2 linked regions of the Hyphomicrobium denitrificans ATCC 51888 genome follow. The protein of the gene in region 1 interacts with the protein of each later gene in a pairwise test. Links are inferred from orthologs where the notes say so. Each region holds a gene or a part of one and is shown in the gene's direction. Other genes may lie near its edges.

The links.
Region 2: the proteins of HDEN_RS14130 (region 1) and HDEN_RS15965 interact in binary tests that used the Escherichia coli proteins (3 or more experiments, as listed by UniProt). The link is inferred for Hyphomicrobium denitrificans ATCC 51888 from one-to-one orthologs.

Annotation. Positions count from the first base shown.
Region 1 is NC_014313.1:2,945,889-2,954,824, forward strand. Bases 3,155-6,059 are described here. They hold HDEN_RS14130 (ABC-F family ATP-binding cassette domain-containing protein), read left to right. Parts: upstream 3,155-3,607; coding sequence 3,608-5,512; downstream 5,513-6,059. Other genes in these bases: HDEN_RS14120 (DUF4339 domain-containing protein), read left to right, coding at 3,155-3,210; HDEN_RS14125 (DUF3147 family protein), read left to right, coding at 3,217-3,567; HDEN_RS14135 (hypothetical protein), read left to right, coding at 5,687-5,986. In the rest of the region: HDEN_RS14105 (hypothetical protein), read left to right, coding at 156-356; HDEN_RS14110 (DinB family protein), read right to left, coding at 532-1,047; ndk (nucleoside-diphosphate kinase), read right to left, coding at 1,117-1,539; more of HDEN_RS14120, read left to right, coding at 1,780-3,154; chrA (chromate efflux transporter), read left to right, coding at 6,087-7,289; glyS (glycine--tRNA ligase subunit beta), read right to left, coding at 7,300-8,936. UniProt on the Escherichia coli protein: Genetic data indicate it may be involved in ribosome assembly or function.
Region 2 is NC_014313.1:3,296,299-3,305,805, reverse strand. The notes cover bases 1,565-5,040. They hold HDEN_RS15965 (2-oxoglutarate dehydrogenase E1 component), read left to right. Parts: upstream 1,565-1,879; coding sequence 1,880-4,840; downstream 4,841-5,040. Other genes in these bases: sucD (succinate--CoA ligase subunit alpha), read left to right, coding at 1,565-1,772. Also shown: sucC (ADP-forming succinate--CoA ligase subunit beta), read left to right, coding at 1-761; more of sucD, read left to right, coding at 873-1,564; odhB (2-oxoglutarate dehydrogenase complex dihydrolipoyllysine-residue succinyltransferase), read left to right, coding at 5,102-6,436; lpdA (dihydrolipoyl dehydrogenase), read left to right, coding at 6,440-7,852; HDEN_RS15950 (TraB/GumN family protein), read right to left, coding at 7,892-8,908; HDEN_RS15945 (tyrosine recombinase XerC), read right to left, coding at 8,936-9,507. UniProt on the Escherichia coli protein: E1 component of the 2-oxoglutarate dehydrogenase (OGDH) complex which catalyzes the decarboxylation of 2-oxoglutarate, the first step in the conversion of 2-oxoglutarate to succinyl-CoA and CO(2).

The DNA of each region.
Region 1 (8,936 bases):
AACCGCGGCTGTCGCGGCCTCGCAGCTGCGAGAGTTGCAGGTGTACGCATGAGGTTAATGCTGTCATAGTCTGGGCACGTTATGGATTTAGCAAGGAATTCTGAGCGTCAGTTAGATCGTAAATACTTGGTTCCAACTCCAGGAGACCCCCGGCCATGGAGTCCGTGAAAACCACAGTCCTCGGTAAGTCCGTGTTTCTGCTCACGGGAGCGAGATCGCGCAAAACGACATTCAAAGGCAAGCACTCGCATACGCTTGTCGTCGAAGCGCCAGAAAAACTCATCGAAACTGCACGCCGCAATCCCGATGCAGTCGCCTTCGGGTTCGTCGCTGGCAGTTGGGTCGCGGCCGCCTAAGCGCCGGTTACCGTCCGGATCGATGAGGTGCGTGACCTCCACACCCGTATAGAACCGGGCGAAGCGCCCCGAGGGCCGACCGATGTACAGAGTTCCGGCGGCCCTTGCGGCGATCAAATTCAGAAGCACAATCTGCAAATATTCAGGTCGCCGTTCGGCATAGCGAGCGGCCTGATCAGATCGCCTTGACGACCGGACCAAACGGCAGATCGGTCACGCCAGGATCGATGCCAAAACCGGTCAGCAGCGCATTCACCTGACCCCGATGATGTGTCTGATGATTGAAGAGATGGGCGACGAGCAGCGCTTTTGAAGCGGATAATTCGCGGCCCGCGACTGCCGAAAACCAACTGACGTCGCCCGCAAGCGCCGCGTCGTCGATGCCATCAGCCCAGCGTTGGATTTGGTCGTCGAAGCGTTGGCGCGCGCTTGCGAGTTCGTTCCAGCCATCGATTGCGATCAGCCCGTCTGGAATTGTCCGCGCGGCAGGCGGGGAAGCCGCGCCGAAGCGTGACAGCCATATCTGATCAGCCCACAAGAGATGGTTCAGCGTGGCATGGATCGAACCGAAGAATACGCCGCGATTTTCGCGGCGTTGGGCATCGGTCAATTTTTCCGCCGCATCGTAGACGTTCCGATTTTGCCACGCGTTGTAGCGAGCCATCGTTTGAACGTAGGCGGCGGAGATCATTCTTGCACCTCGCGTCGGAGGCCGGGCGGCACTGTTCATTGCGCCACCCGGAGAATTGTATCGGCGCGCTTAGCCGACGATTTCGTCGAGGCGGAAGTTCAGCGCGATTTCGCGATCGGCGGCAGCAGGGCTGTCCGAACCGTGCGTCGAGTTCGAACCCTTCGATTCCGCGAAGAGCTTGCGAACGGTTCCTTCGGCGGCTTCCTTGGGGTCGGTCGCGCCCATGACTTCGCGATACTTGGCGATCGCATTCTCGCCTTCCAGCACCTGCAGAACGATCGGGCCGGACGTCATGAAATCCACGAGCTCGCCGTAGAACGGACGCGCCTTGTGTTCCTCGTAGAATTTCTCGGCCTGCGCCCGGGTCCAGCGCACGCGCTTCTGAGCGACGATGCGGAGGCCGGCGCCTTCGATCACGGCGTTGATCTTGCCGGTCAGATTGCGGCGCGTTGCGTCCGGCTTAATAATTGAAAACGTACGTTCAACGGCCATAAGTCTGCCTCGCTTTGCGGTTTCCTGAGAGTTGGCGGGCTTATAACCGTGAGGGTTCACACCGGCAAGCGCGCGGAGGCGGTCGAGTTGAAGCAGTCGGTTGCACGTCGCACGAAATTTGACCGGTTCACCGCATAATCGCCCGATTGACGCGCGCAACTGGCTGTGAACAGTGTGGCCGGGGGGAACACTCGGTCTCTTGAAACGGGTTGAGAGACCCGCGTGTGCGAAGAAGCGAGAATGACCGGACAAGCCGACGACATTCAGTGGTATATTGCACGGGATGGCAAACAGCACGGTCCCTTGACCGATGTTGAGCTGCGAACCTTCATCGCGCATAGCTACCTTCGCCAAACGGATCTGATCTGGCGCCCCGGCATGTCTGAATGGCAAGCCGCGCCTGCTGTTTTCCCGGCGGCGTTTCACGGCGGCAGCGAACAGCCCCAGGCTATCCCGCAAGCGCATCGCGCGGCGCCCGCTCCGACGTATACGGCGCAATCAAATGCGTCGGCGCAGTATGCTCCTCATTCCGGTTTCGACGGCGCGGATGCGCGGCCGCAACGCGGCAATCTCGTCAAGCGTCTCGCCATCGCAAGCATTGCGCTGACGGTGATCGGTGGCGGCGCGTTTGCGCTTGCGACGTATCATGGCCCGCTGATGGAGATCGTCTCGGGCGGATCGGATACGACAAGCGGCGATCAGGCACCTGTCGTCGCGGCGCCGGACGAGGTGAAGCTTGCCGACGCGCATCCACAAAACGATGCAGCGAGTGCCGAGCCGACGCCACCAGCCGCCAGCGATGTCATTCCCGCCGCGCCGCCGGAACCTCAGCAGCAGACTGCCGAGAGCCCGGCGCAGCCGCAACAGAGCCCGCCACCCAGCGATCCGCAAACGACGACGACGGCGTCCGTCTCGAAGCTCGGCGGAACGAGCGGTTCGGCACAGGGTCGATCGGACATGCAGGTCGCCGCCGTCGAACCCGAGGCGCCCGAGCCTGCGCCTCCGGCCGCCATCGATGGATCGTCGCTCGACGGACGCTTGCAGAAAGTGCCCGTTTGGGAGCTGATCAAGGCCGAATATCCGGATTGGTACACGTCGCAGATTTCCACGGCGAACAAGATGGTCGCCGACAAGAAGTCCGACAACGAAGTCGCGATGTCGCTCGCGCAGGGCCTCGTCAACCTCCGCCGTCAGAACGCCGACAAGGCTCTCGCCGCCAGCTCCGAAAAGCTGCAGGCCATCGCGGTCGCATTTCTCGCGCATCTGAAGTCGCTTCGCTCGCAAAGCGTGAGCGCCTGCTTCGGCTTCATTTCGAAAGGCGAGACAAGCCCTGCCGTCGTGCAGATGATGGAGCATCCGGAAACGGCGACGGCACTCAATGCCCAGGCTGACGCGGTCTTCCAGGCAATTTCCGAGGGCCGCAAAAATCCGGTGAAGCACGACTCTGCCGTCAAGAGCGACTATGACGTGCTGATCAAGGAACTTGCCAAGCTCGGCTGGAAGGAAGACGACCTCCAGGTCTTTTCCAATCCGAAGCTGCTCGCCAAGCGCGAGCCGGAGCAGGTCTGCAAGATGGTGCAGGAGTGGTTCGTCGCGCACCTCGCCGTGCAGGACAAAGCAACCCGCGATCGCCTGCTTTATGAGACGCTCAAGCCCGTCGTGTCGGGCTGACGCGCGGTGGCATACGCGGCCATCAAAGTTCTGCTGACCGCCTTGCTCGTCGTTGCAATTTCGGAAGTGGCGAAACGCTCCAGCGTTCTCGGCGGGCTCGTCGCGTCGCTGCCGCTGACGTCGCTTCTGGCGATCATCTGGCTTTACGGTGAGACTGGCGATACGTCGAAGGTCGCCCAGCTCTCGACCAGCGTCTTCTGGTACGTCCTGCCATCTCTTGTTCTGTTCGTCGTCTTGCCGCTCCTGCTGGCGCGCGGGTTCGGATTCTGGCCGAGCCTTCTGATCGCCTCGGCTGCGACTTTTGCGGCGTACCTGCTGATGACGGCCGTGCTTGCGCGCTTCGGCATCACCCTGTGAGGCGTGACAGGCGCGGGCGGACAGGCTATCGGCTCGTCCCATGCTGCATATCAACGATCTGACCTATCGGATCGAGGGACGGCCGATCCTCGAGCAGGCGACTGTCGCGATCCCCTCCGGCCACAAGGTCGGCCTCGTCGGGCGCAACGGCGCCGGCAAGACGACACTGCTGCGTCTTCTCAAAGGTGAGATCGCGCCGGACGACGGATCGATATCGATCCCGCGCAACGCTCGCCTCGGCCACGTCGCGCAGGAAGCGCCGGGCGGCGACGACAGCCTGCTCGACTGGGTGCTTTCCTCCGACACCGAGCGCGCCAGCCTGCTCGCCGAAGCCGAGCACGCGGCCGATCCGCAGCGGATCGCGGAAATCCAGATTCGCCTAACCGACATCGACGCGCATTCGGCGCCGTCGCGCGCGGCGCGCATTCTGTCGGGTCTTGGTTTCGACGAGGAGGCACAGCGACGGGCGTGCCGCGAGTTCTCGGGCGGCTGGCGCATGCGCGTCGCGCTCGGCGCCATTCTGTTTCTCAAGCCCGACATTCTGCTGCTCGACGAGCCGACGAACTATCTCGATCTCGAAGGCACGCTCTGGCTCGAGAACCATCTCAAGGCCTATCCGCATACCGTGCTGATCGTCAGCCACGATCGCGATCTCTTAAACCGCGCCGTCGGCTCGATCCTGCATCTCGATCGCGGCAAGCTCACGCTGTACGCAGGCGGCTACGACGACTTCGAGGAAACGCGGCGGGAAAAGCAGCGCCTCGAAATGAAACTGATGAAAAAGCAGGACGAGCAGCGCCGTCATCTGCAGGCGTTCATCGATCGCTTCAAAGCGAAGGCCAGCAAGGCGGCGCAGGCGCAAAGCCGCGTCAAAGCTCTCGCGAAGATGCAGCCGATCGCGGCGCAGGTCGACGATCGCGTCGTGCCGTTTCGCTTTCCCGATCCGCAGAAGGTGATCGCGAGCCCGCTGCTCCGGATCGAAAAGGCGAGTGCCGGATATGATGCAGAGACGCCTATTCTAACTGGGCTCGATCTGCGCATCGACAACGACGATCGCATCGCCTTGCTCGGACAGAACGGCAACGGCAAGTCGACGTTGGCGAAACTGATCGCAGGGCGGCTGACACCGCTTTCCGGCAACGTCTTCGGTGCGCAAAAGGTCGAGGTTGGATATTTCGCGCAGCATCAGCTCGACGACTTGCTGCCGACGGCGACGCCTTACGATTACATGCTGAAACTGATGCCTGAGGCAACGGAAGCCCAGCGGCGGACGAAGCTCGGCACGTTCGGTTTCAGCGCCGATAAAGCCGACACGCAATGCGGCAAGCTTTCCGGCGGCGAGAAGGCGCGACTGCTATTGGCGTTGACGGCCTTTCACGGTCCGCACGTGCTGATCCTCGACGAACCGACGAACCATCTCGACATCGACAGCCGCGAAGCGCTCGTGCATGCGCTGATGGAATACAACGGCACCGTCATCCTCATCAGTCACGACCGGCATCTGATCGAAGCGACGGCGGATCGTCTCTGGCTGGTGCGTAACGGCACAGTGAAATCCTACGATGGCGATATGGAGAGCTATCGCGCGCTGCTGCTCGAAGAACGTGGCGCGCGGACGGTGGAGCGTCGCGACGATCGCGGCGACGGCGAGGCGAAAGCATCGCGCACGGATCAACGCCGGGCGGCCGCCGAGAAGCGGGCCGAGCTTGCGCCGCTGAAGAAAGCGATGGTCGCTGCCGAAAAGCTCGTCGACAAGCTGACGAAAGAGATCGCGGCGCTCGATGCGCTGCTTGCCGATCCGGCGCTCTATACCAAGGACCCCGGCCGCGCCCAGAGCACGGCGCAGCAACGCGGCCAGCTCAGCAGACAACTCGGCGAGGCGGAAGAGGCCTGGCTGCTGGCGACTGAAGCCTACGAGGACGCGGCCGTCGGCGCCGACGCATAAGCCGTTTCATCCGCTGTCGAATCCGACCTTGGTGGCGGCGCGCACGCGGAGCGTTGCGATTTGTCGCGATTTCCACATCTGGAAAAGAAGCGGTCCGGAACCGATTTTCAGAATGCGGCGTTCATGAGGCGCAGGGCCAGTGCCCCCCGCGTACCTGCGCAACGGGTCTCAACGATGAAACAGGAATTCGTCTATCACAAACTCGCTCCCCGCAATGCCGTGGCACGTCCGGCGCGTGCACAGGCAGCGGACGCCACCGTCGCGGTGAGGGAATATCTTGCGTACGTAGCGATGCTTTCGATTGCGGTCGTGATCGCGATCATTACCTTCACGTATGCGGCGAACATCACGGTCAAATGGCTCGACGCAGCAGTGAAGCCGAGCTTCCTCGCTGAAACTCGCACCGTACCGGCGCCATCGACGCAGCTCGCGATGCTTCCGGCCGTCAAGCCGTTCAAGCCCGCGAATAAGTAAAGCGAACGCTGAGTTCGTCATTTAGCTTCCGATAGATTGATGTGCGGGTTTCGCCGCTGTATCGGTTTCCGCATTCGTCTGTCGTCGGAACCCTGCGCGCATGTCCGCCATTCACCGATCGGATTCGGCTAGGTGCGTTGCCGAAGTTTTCTTTGCATTTTTGAAACTCGGCCTGACGTCGTTCGGTGGGCCGGTCGCGCATCTCGGCTATTTCAGGCAGGAGTTCGTCGAGCGGCGTAAATGGCTCGATGAATCGGCCTATGCCGATGTCGTTGCGTTGTGCCAGTTTCTGCCTGGGCCCGCCTCGAGCCAAGTCGGTATCGCGATCGGGTTGTCGCGCGCTGGATTCGCGGGCGCTCTTGCGGCATGGACCGCTTTCACGCTGCCGTCGGCGTTGGCGCTCGTTCTGTTCGCATACGGCATTTCCGCGAGCGGCGTTCCGCTCGATAGCGGCTGGCTGCACGGATTGAAGGTGGCCGCCGTGGCGGTCGTCGCACTTGCCATTCTCGGCATGGCGCGAACGCTGACGCCGGACCTCCAGCGCGGGGCACTCGCCATTGTCGCAACGCTCATCGCGTTCGCGGTGCCTTCATCGCTCGGGCAGATTGCGGCGATCATTTTCGGTGGCGTTGCAGGAGCGCTGTTACTTCGCGGCGGTGGTTCGTCCGCAGGCGAGGCGCACTTGCCCCTGACCATCAACCGTGCAGCAGGCACGGTCTGTCTCGCGCTATTCGCTGGCTTGCTTGTCGGACTGCCGTTGCTGGCCGCTGCGAGCCACAGCCAAGACCTTGCTCTGTTCGATAAGTTCTTCCGTACGGGAGCGCTGGTGTTCGGTGGCGGTCACGTCGTTCTGCCATTGCTTCAATCCGAAGTCGTGGCTCCCGGATGGGTAAGCAACGACGCCTTCCTCGCGGGCTATGGAGCGGCGCAAGCCGTTCCGGGGCCGCTGTTTACGTTCGCGGCGTATCTCGGCGCCGTGATCGGCGGGGCGGGCACCGCCGTGCTGTGTCTGATCGCGATCTTTCTGCCGTCGTTCCTGCTGGTCATCGGGGTATTGCCGTTCTGGCAGGAACTCAGACGCCTCCCGATTGCGCAGTCAATGTTGCGCGGCGTGAATGCCTCGGTCGTCGGCCTTTTGCTTGCGGCCTTTTACGATCCGGTGTGGACGTCAGGAATTTTGAGCAAGAGCGATTTCGCGCTCGCGGCGGCGGATTTCGCGCTGCTCTATCTTTGGAAAGCGCCGCCGTGGCTGGTCGTCGTGCTGAGCGCGGTTGCCGGGCAAGCGCTCGCGACGCTTGCCTAGCGCAGCAAACTCAGCCGCTGATTTTTGAGAAGTCAGCAACCGTTTGCGTGGCTGCGCGGATTTCCGACAGCAGGCGCAGACGGTTCTCGCGAATTTTCGGATCGTCGGCGTTGACGAGAATTTTCTCGAAGAACGCGTCGACCGGCGCGCGAAGTTCCGACAGCGCGCGCATGGCGCCTGCGAAATTCTCGACGTTGATGGCGGCGACGGTGTCCTGCTTCGTCGCCTCGATGGCGGCGGCGAGCGCCGTTTCTTCCTTCTCGGTGATCAGCTTCAGATCGTAAGGACCGGCGTAGGATTTCTTGTCCTTCTTTTCCTCGATGGCGAGGATGTTCGCCGCGCGCTTGACGCCTGCGAGAAGGTTCGCGCCGTCGTCGGTTTTCAGGAACGCATCGAGCGCTTCGACGCGACGAACGATGAGCGCGAGGTCGTCCTGGCCTCCGAGCGCGAACACGGCGTCAATCAGATCGTGGCGTTTGCCCTGATCGCGCAGGAAGACTTTCAAACGGTCGGCGAAGAAGGAAAGGAGGTCGCTCTGGACCTCACCTGCCGCCTTTTTTGCGCCGTGCAGGCGTTCGCCAATCTCGATGTAATGGTTGAGCGGCACCCGCAGATCATTTTCCAACACGATGCGGATGACGCCCAATGCGGCGCGGCGGAGCTGGTAGGGATCGCCGGAGCCGGTCGGCTTTTCGCCGATGGCCCAGAAGCCAACGAGAGTATCGAGCTTGTCGGCAAGCGCGACGGCGACCGCGACAGCGTCGCCCTGATCCTCGCGCGGAACCGTATCGGTCGGGCCTTTCGGCTTGTAGTGAAGTTCGAGAGCGCGGGCGATCTCGGGCTTGGTGCCGACGTGCTCGGCGTAGTAGCGGCCCATCAGGCCTTGCAGCTCCGGGAACTCGCCGACCATTCCGGAGACGAGATCGGCCTTCGCCAATCCTGCCGCACGGCGCGCGTCTTCCGGAATAGCGTCGCAAGCGCCTGCAAGCTCGAACGCGAGCGCCTCGATGCGTTCGACGCGATCTTTCTGGCTGCCGAGCTTTTCGTGGAACGTGATGCCCGAAAGCTTGCCCGCCATCTCGCCGAGCGGATGCTTCAGATCCTGCTCCCAGAAGAACTTGGCGTCGGACAGCCGCGCGCGGATGACCTTTTCGTTGCCAGAGACGATTTCCGCGCCACCGTCTTTCGCGACGAGATTGGAAACGAGCAGGAACTTGTTTGCGAGTTTCTTGGAGCGCGTCTCACGCAGCGAGAAGCACTTCTGATGCGTCTTCATCGAGGTCGTCAGGACTTCGGCGGGTACTTCGAGGAAGGCCTTATCGAACGTGCCCATCAGGACCACGGGCCATTCCGTCAGACCGGCGTTCTCAGCGAGCAACGCGTCGTCCTCGATCAACTCGAGCTTGGCGTCCTTGGCGAGCGCGTGCGCCTGCTCGGAAATGGCGGCGGCGCGCTTCGCCGGATCGAGCATCACATGATGCGCGGCGAGCTTTGCTTCATAGTCCGCGAAATTCTTGACCTTGAATGGACCGGGTCCGAGGAAACGATGACCGCGCGTTTCGTTGCCCGCTTCGATCCCGTTGAGTTCGAACGGCACGACCTTGCCGTCGAGCAGGCACAGCACCGACTGCAACGGGCGCACCCACT
Region 2 (9,507 bases), 350 kb from region 1 along the record:
CGCACGAAACGCCGGAAAAAATTCACACTCTGACGATCGATCCCGCCACCGGCTATCAGCCGTTTCACGGCCGCAAGGTTGCCTTCGCGCTGGGCCTCAAGGGTGATCAGGTGAAGGCGGCGGGCAAGCTCGTCGAGAACCTCTACCGCATGGTCGTCGAGAAGGACATGAGTCTGCTCGAGATCAATCCGCTGGTCGTCACCAAGGACGGCAAGCTCATCTGCCTCGACGGCAAGATGAATTTCGACTCCAACGCCCTTTATCGGCACCCCGAAATCGTCGAGCTGCGCGACCTCGGCGAAGAAGATCAGACCGAGATCGAAGCCTCGAAGCACGACCTCGCGTTCGTCAAGCTCGACGGCAACATCGGCTGCCTCGTCAACGGTGCCGGCCTCGCAATGGCGACGATGGACATCATCAAGCTTTATGGTGCGGAGCCCGCCAACTTCCTCGACGTCGGCGGCGGTGCGTCGAAGGAAAAGGTGCGCGAAGCCTTCAAGATCATCCTCGCCGACCCGTCCGTGAAGGGCATCCTGGTCAATATCTTCGGCGGCATCATGCGTTGTGACATCATCGCGGAAGGCGTGATCGCGGCGGCCCGCGAAATGGACATCAAAGTGCCCCTCGTCGTGCGCCTTGAAGGCACCAACGTCGATCTGGGTAAGAAAATCCTAAAGGAGTCGGGTCTCAAGATCATTCCCGCCGACGACCTTGCGGATGCCGCCAAAAAGATCACCGACGAGTTGAAACAGGTCGCCTGATCTTCGCCGGAATGCCGAAATATCTCGCATTGGCACGATAGTTGGTCTTGCTGCACCGCAAAAGATGCGCGACATTCCGAGCCTCAAAAAGACAGTCAATGCGGGGACGGAATGTCAATTCTGGTCGACAAGGCGACGAAGGTCATCTGCCAGGGCATAACAGGCAGCCAAGGCACGTTTCACACGAAGCAGGCGCGGGCCTACGGGACGAAGATCGTCGGCGGCGTAACCCCCGGTAAGGGCGGCAGCAAGCACCCCGACGCCGAGCTTGCCGACGTGCCTCTTTTCGACAGCGTGGCGGAAGCGGTCGCCAGGACCGGCGCCACGGCGTCGTCGATCTATGTGCCGCCCCCGTTCGCCGCTGACGCGATCCTGGAAGCGATCGACGCGGAAGTGCCGCTGATCGTTTGCATCACCGAGGGCATTCCGGTGATGGACATGGTGCGCGTCAAGCGCGCTCTCGATGGATCGAAATCGCGACTCGTCGGACCGAACTGCCCCGGCATCCTGACGCCCGATCAATGCAAGATCGGCATCATGCCCGGAAACATCTTCAAGCACGGCAGCGTCGGCATTGTATCCCGTTCGGGAACCCTCACATATGAGGCAGTGAAGCAGACGACGGACGTCGGCCTTGGTCAGACGACCGCTGTTGGCATCGGCGGCGATCCGGTGAAAGGCACCGAATTCATCGACGTCCTCGACCTCTTCCTGTCGGACGATGAAACACAATCGATCATTATGATCGGCGAAATCGGCGGTTCCGCCGAGGAAGATGCTTCGGAATTTCTGACGCGGGAAGCTCGCAAAGGCAGAAAGAAACCGATGGCCGGATTCATCGCCGGCGTAACCGCGCCGCCCGGACGGCGCATGGGTCACGCGGGCGCGATCATCTCCGGCGGCAAGGGCAAGGCGGAAGACAAGCTCGCGGCGATGCAGGCCGCAGGCATCGCCATTTCGCCAAGTCCCGCTGCTCTCGGCCGTACACTAATTGATATCTTGCGCGCGTAAGGTCTCAGTCAGCACATGGCCGAACCAATCGGGCATTTTTTTGATCTCGACCGTGCGCGTCATCCCGAGACCTCGATAGGCAACCGAGCCTCAAAAGGACGAAGCAGATGTCACGAAATGGCCAGAACGAAGCGTTTCTCCGCACCTCGTTCCTGAGCGCTGCGAATGCACCCTACATCGAAGACATGCAGGCCGAGTACGAGCGCAACCCGGGCGCCGTCAGCGACGAATGGCGATTGTTTTTCGACAGCATCAAGGAGCCGGCCGCGGGGCCATCCGTTTCCAGTGGCCCGGCCTGGGCGCCGCCGCTCGAAGCGCTATTGAACGATACCGGCACCGATCGCGATCTGGTCGGCGCGTTGACGGGCGACTACGGCGCAACCGAGCGCGCGATTCGCGACAAGATCGAGCGGCGCGCGCAGCTGGCGGGCTTCGAGATCACGCCCGCCGCTTCGCTTCGCGCGACGCAGGATTCGATCCGCGCCTTGATGCTGATCCGCGCCTATCGCGTCATCGGCCACCTTGCCGCCGACCTCGATCCGCTCGGCATTGCCGATCGCCGCGTCCATCGCGAACTGTTGGCGGAAACCTACGGCTTCACCGAAGCCGATCTCGACCGGCCGATTTTCATCGATCACGTCATGGGCCTCGAAACGGCGACCATGCGACAGATCCTGACGATCCTGCGCCGCACGTATTGCCGCCAGATCGGCTTCCAGTTCATGCACATCACGGATCCGGCGCAGAAAAGCTGGATTCAGGAGCGCATCGAAGGACCGGAAAAGGACATCAGCTTCACGCCCGAGGGGCGCAAGGCGATTTTGCGCAAGCTCGTCGAAACCGAAACCTTCGAGAAATTCTGCGACCTGAAATACACCGGCACGAAGCGCTTCGGCCTCGAAGGCGCGGAAGCGATGATCCCGGCGCTTGAGCAGATCATCAAGCGCGGCGGTCATTTGGGCGTGCGTGAAATCGCGCTGGGCATGGCGCATCGCGGCCGTCTCAACGTTCTCGCCAACGTCATGGCGAAGCCGCTGCGCGCGATCTTTAAGGAGTTCAAGGGCGGCTCATTCAAGCCCGACGACGTCGAAGGTTCGGGCGACGTCAAATATCACCTCGGCGCATCGTCGGACCGCATGTTCGACGGCAACGGCGTGCATCTCTCGCTGACGGCAAACCCGTCGCATCTCGAAATCGTCGATCCTGTCGTGCTCGGCAAGGTGCGCGCGAAGCAGGATCAGCAAGGCTGCTCCGGCGGCGACCGGACTCCGGTGCTGCCGCTGCTCATTCACGGCGACGCGGCGTTCGCGGGCCAGGGCGTCGTCGCGGAATGCTTCGGCCTGTCGGGACTGCGCGGTCACCGCACGGCAGGCTCAATTCATTTCATCATCAACAACCAGATCGGTTTCACGACGGCGCCGCATCACTCGCGCTCGTCGCCCTACTGCTCCGACGTCGCGCTGATGATCGAAGCGCCGATTTTCCACGTCAACGGCGACAATCCCGAAGCCGTCGTTCACGTCGCGAAGATCGCAACCGAATTTCGCCAGCGCTTCCAGAAACCTGTCGTCATCGACATGTTCTGCTATCGCCGTCACGGTCACAACGAGACCGACGAGCCGATGTTCACGCAGCCGGCGATGTACAAGCGGATCAAGGCGCATCCGACCGCCGTCGAAATCTACTCGCAATCGCTCATCGACGAAGAGGTCATCACGGTCGCCGAATTCGACGAGATCAAAGCCTCGGTGCGCTCCAATCTCGATAACGAGTTCGCCGTCTCCGATGGCTATAAGCCGAACAAGGCGGACTGGCTCGACGGCCGCTGGTCGGGCATCACGCGCTCCGACAGCGATGATTGGCGCGGCAACACCGGGATCCCGATCGAGACCCTGAAAGATCTCGGCCGCCGTCTGACGTCCATTCCCAACGACTTCCACATTCATAAAACGATCGCCAAGCTTCTCGAACGCCGGCGTGAAATGACGGAGTCGGGCGTCGGCATCGATTGGGCGATGGGCGAGCACCTCGCGTTCGCGTCGCTGTTGATGGAGCGCTTCCGCGTCCGGCTGTCCGGGCAGGATTGCGAACGCGGGACGTTCTCGCAGCGCCACGCCGTTTTCATCGACCAGGAAACGGATCGCCGCTTCGCGCCGCTCAAGCACTTGGCGCCAAATCAGGCCAACTTCGAGATCGTCAATTCGATGCTTTCGGAGGAAGCCGTGCTCGGCTTCGAATATGGCTATTCGCTCGCCGAGCCCAACGCGCTGACGCTTTGGGAAGCGCAGTTCGGCGACTTCGCCAACGGCGCGCAGGTCGTGTTCGATCAGTTCGTCTCCTCCGCCGAGCGCAAGTGGCTGCGCATGTCCGGCCTCGTCTGTCTTCTGCCCCACGGCTACGAAGGCCAGGGACCGGAACATTCTTCCGCGCGCCTCGAGCGTTATCTGCAGCTCTGCGCCGAAGACAACTGGCAGGTCGCCAACTGCACGACGCCCGCGAACTACTTCCACATTCTCCGCCGTCAGCTGCACCGCAACTTCCGCAAGCCGCTGATCTTGATGACGCCGAAATCGCTGCTCCGGCACAAGCGCGTCACGTCGAAGATCGAGGAGTTCGGGCCGGGAACGAGCTTCCACCGCTTGCTTTGGGACGACGCCGAACGTGGCGTCTCCTCGCTCAAGCTTCGCCCGGACGATGAGATCAAGCGCGTCGTCGTCTGTTCCGGCAAGGTCTATTACGACCTGCTGCAGGCACGCGATGCCCAGGGGCGTGACGATGTTTACCTGCTCCGCGTCGAGCAGCTCTATCCGTTCCCGGCGCGTGCGCTGATTCAGGAACTCGGCCGATTCAAATTCGCTGAAATCGTCTGGTGCCAGGAAGAGCCCAAAAATATGGGCGCTTGGTACTTCATGGACGCGAATATCGAATGGGTCTTGACCCATTTGGGGTATATTCACCGTCGCCCACGCTATGCCGGGCGGGCGGCGTCCGCGTCGACCGCGACCGGCCTCCTGTCTCAGCATATCAAGGAACAGACCGCGCTCGTCGCCGACGCGCTCGGAACATAGCAATAGCCGCGTTCGGCGCCGGTTCCGTTCAGCGGACACGCCGATCGCAATCAAAGACACTCCGGCTCGCTGCCGATGCGCACCGGAGCAAGACGAACAACCACGATCGGCGGCCGACTCCGCTAAGCGAAGTCGCCGATCGCAATCAACGAAACTCCGGGCTCGCTGCCGATGCGCACCGGAGCAAGACGAGCAACCGCGATCGGCGGCCGGCTCCGCGAAGCGGAGTCGCCGATCGCAATCAAAGGTGTGAGGACTGAGATGTCGATTGAGATTCGCGTTCCCGCGCTTGGGGAAAGCGTCACGGAGGCGACCGTTGGCAAGTGGTTCAAACAGACCGGCGACGCCGTGAATGTCGACGAGCCGCTGGTCGAGCTCGAAACCGACAAAGTGACCGTCGAAGTTCCCGCTCCCGCGGCCGGCGTGCTGGGCGACATTCTCGTCAAGTCGGGTACGACGGTGGCGGTCGGATCTCTGCTCGCGGCCTTGAAAGATGGCGCGGCGAAGTCATCGGCAGGCAATTCTCAAACGACGGCGCCCCAGGCGGCAAAGCCGTCCGCGCCCCCTTCGCAGCCGAAGCCCGAGCATGTCGCAGCGAAAGCTCCGGAAAGCGCTCCAGCGGCAGACGCCCCTCGCCCGCCGCCCGCCGCCCTCAAGGCGCTGACGGAAGCTGGCTTGGAACCCTCCGACGTGCGTGGTACCGGCCGCCGCGGGCAAATCCTGAAGGAAGACGTCATCAATGCCGTTGCAGCCACGGCCGCAAAACCGGCGGCATCTCCGCCGCCTCTGCGTGAACCAACGGCCGCGCCGGTCTCGCCCAACGCGGTCACCATTCAAGAAGCGCCGGCGACGATTGTGATGCGCGACGTGCGCCTGCCGTCACCCGCCAACGATGCGACGCGCGAAGAACGCGTCCGGATGTCGAAGCTTCGCCAGACCATCGCGCGCCGCCTGAAGGAAGCGCAGAACGCCGCCGCAATGCTGACGACGTTCAACGACGTCGACATGAGCGCCATCATGGCGCTGCGCGCGCAGTACAAGGATGTGTTCGAGAAACGGCACGGCGTGAAGCTCGGCTTCATGGGCCTGTTCGTGAAGGCCGCCATTCAGGCGCTCCGCGACGTGCCCTCCGTCAACGCCGAGATCGATCACGACGAGATCGTTTACAAGAATTACTATCACATCGGCGTCGCGGTCGGGACGGAGAAGGGCCTCGTCGTGCCGGTCGTGCGCGAAGCCGACCGCCTCAGCCTCGCCGAGATCGAGCAGAAGATCACCGAATTCGGCAAGCGCGCCCGCGACGGCAAACTGTCGATCGAGGACATGCAGGGCGGTACGTTCACGATCTCGAACGGCGGCGTCTACGGCTCGCTGATGTCGACGCCGATCCTGAACGCGCCGCAATCCGGTATTCTCGGCATGCATCGCATCGAGGAACGCCCGGTCGTCCGCAACGGCCAGATCGTTGCGCGCCCGATGATGTATCTCGCGCTGTCCTACGATCATCGCATCGTCGATGGCAAAGAGGCGGTGACGTTCCTTGTCCGCATCAAGGAATGTCTCGAAGATCCGCAGCGCTTCATCCTGGAGCTCTGAGGAATGACAGCATCATATGATTTGATCGTGATCGGCACGGGCCCCGGCGGCTACGTCTGCGCCATTCGCGCCGCGCAGCTCGGGCTGAAAGTCGCCGTCGTCGAAAAGCGCGGCACGCACGGCGGCACGTGCTTGAATGTCGGCTGCATCCCCTCGAAAGCCCTGCTGCATGCCTCGCACGCCTACGACGAAGCCAAGCACGCGTTCGGCGCGATGGGCATCGATGCGTCGCCCGTCCTCGATCTGCCGAAGATGCAGGCATTCAAGCGCGAAGGCGTCAAAGGCAACGTCGAAGGCGTCGCCTACCTGCTGAAGAAAAATAAGGTCCAGACGTACTTTGGCACTGGCCGCATCGTGAAAAGCGGTCAAGTTGCGGTCACCTCGCCCGGCGGCGAGACTGAAACGCTCGAAGCCAAGTCGATCGTCATCGCCACCGGTTCCGATGTTACGCGTCTGCCGGGAATCGAGATCGACGAAAAGCGCGTCGTGTCATCGACCGGCGCGCTGGAACTCGCGTCCGTGCCGCGCAAGCTGCTGGTGATCGGCGCTGGCGTCATCGGCCTCGAACTCGGCTCGGTGTGGCGTCGCCTTGGCGCGGACGTGTTGGTCGTCGAATATCTCGATCGCATTCTGCCGGGCATCGACAAGGAAGTCGCGCGCGCGTTCCAGCGTCTGCTCGACAAGCAGGGCATTGCGTTCCGGTTGGCGAGCAAGGTCACGGGCGTCACCGGCCCCGAAACCCCGGGCAAGCCGCTCAGCGTTCAGATCGAACCGGCGGCTGGCGGAGCCACCGAGACGGTCGAAGCCGACGTCGTTCTCGTTGCGGTCGGGCGCGTTCCTTACACCGACGGATTGGGCCTTGCTGAAGCTGGCGTCGCGCTCGATGCGAAAAAGCGCATCCTGACCGATGGCCATTTCCAGACCAGCGCATCCGGCATTTTCGCGATCGGCGACGTCATCGCCGGTCCGATGCTGGCGCACAAAGCCGAGGACGAAGGCGTCGCCGTCGCCGAAATCATCGCGGGCCAAGCTGGGCACGTGAACTACGATGTGATCCCGAACGTCATTTACACCTCGCCCGAAGTCGCGAGCGTCGGCAAATCCGAAGAGGAACTGAAAGCGGCTGGAATTGCCTACAACGTCGGCAAGTTTCCGTTCACCGCCAACGGCCGTGCGAAATCGATCCGCATGACGGACGGCTTCGTCAAAATCCTTGCCGATGCTGCGACGGATCGCGTGCTGGGCGTCCACATCATCGGGGCCAACGCGGGCGAGCTTATTGCGGAAGCGTGCGTGCTGATGGAATTCGGCGGCTCGGCAGAAGACCTCGCGCGCACATGCCACGCGCATCCGACATTGAGCGAGTCCGTCAAGGAAGCGGCTCTCGCGGTCGGCAAACGCGCGATCCACTTCTGAGACCTTCGTGGCCGGGTTGAGCCCGGCCACGTGGTGCGGTTATTCCACGGCCGTGACTGTGTAGCCGCGCTCGCGCAGCAGCGCGACGAGCCCCGTCGGCCCGACGAGGTGCAGCGCTCCGACCGCGATAAAGGCGCTGCCGTCCTGAAGCAGCGGCTCGGCGGCATCGCGCATTCGGACGTTGCGATCCGATAGAAGCCCCTTCTTGAAGTCGTCAAAAGCCGAAGCCGGAACGCCGGATTCGGCCGCGAGCGCCAACTGGAACGGCATCGCCGCGCCGATCTCGCGTCGCAAATACATCTGGACGATCGATTCCATCAGATCGTCGGTACGATCGGCATACTTGATCCCAACCTTCAACATGGCGACCTGCTGATCATCGGCGATCGAAGCCAAGGATTCGAGTTGCTGTTCGATGGTCTCGAGACCCTTGACGGTCAGCCCGTGCTTTTTCGCTTCCTCCGCAACTTGCAAATCGAGCACCTTGGCGCCCGCCACGACCTGCTTGCGTTCGCAGTCCGACGTCGCAAGCAGCATGCTGACGAGCCACGGCTTGACGAGCCCCGATGCTTCTTCCGGCATCCCCGCCTCTTTGACGAGACGTTGCACGACTTTGAATTCATCGTCCGTAAGCTGCGCGTTGAGCGTGTGCCCATCCGTGTAAAGCAGAAGGTGGCCGGCCTTCGCCATCGCTTCGCCGACGGCCTTTTCCGAAAGGTCGGCAACTTCAAGTGCCACGGACTTCGAATGCGCGATGAAGTCCTGCTGCCTCGCCGACAATCGCGAAATACGCGGGTCGGAAAGGTGCATCGTTCCGAGCAGATACGACGGAGCGACGCCGGACTTCTCGATCTTCCACAGTACCGCTTCGGTGTTTGACGTCTGCCGGCTTTCTTCGATGACGGTTTTGTAGGCGTCCGGCGATCGCGTCTGCAACTCCGCCAGCATGTCCGTGCCGCGGCAGGGGACAGGCACATCATCCGCCCGAGCCGTCGCGCTGGCCGCGATCAGCAGCGCGAAACAAAAGAATAGGAATGTCCGGACATGCGTTGTCATGTGGCACTCGAAATGGAAACGCTCAGGCTAGCTGCGAGCCGTCCGCGGATGCGCTTGATCATAGACGGACAGCAGGCGGTCTCGATCGACTTCCGTATAGACTTGTGTGGTCGAAAGCGAGGCGTGGCCCAAAAGCTCCTGAATTTGCCGTAAATCGGCCCCCGCCGAGAGCAGATGCGTCGCAAACGAATGCCGGAGCGCGTGCGGCGTCGCCGTTTCCGGCAGGCCAAGCTCCCGGCGCATGCGTGCCATCGCGAGTTGAATGAGACGCGGCGACAGCGGCCCGCCGCGCGCACCAAGAAACAGCGGCCCGTCGCCGGAAAGCGGGAACGGGCAAAGCCGCATGTACTTTGCGATCGCCTCCGAAATGATCGGAAGTGCCGGGACGAGCCGATCCTTGCCGCCCTTGCCGGTGATGTGCATCACGTCGCGACCGTTGAGCGGCGCCGAATTCGGCGTCAGGCTCAGCGCTTCGCTGATGCGCAGACCAGCGCCATAGAGCAGCAGCAGAACCGCCGTGTCGCGTGCGTTGATCCACTCGGCCCGATCATCATTTTTCGTCGCAACGAGTTCCGCTGCGCCGTCGACGGTCAGCGGCT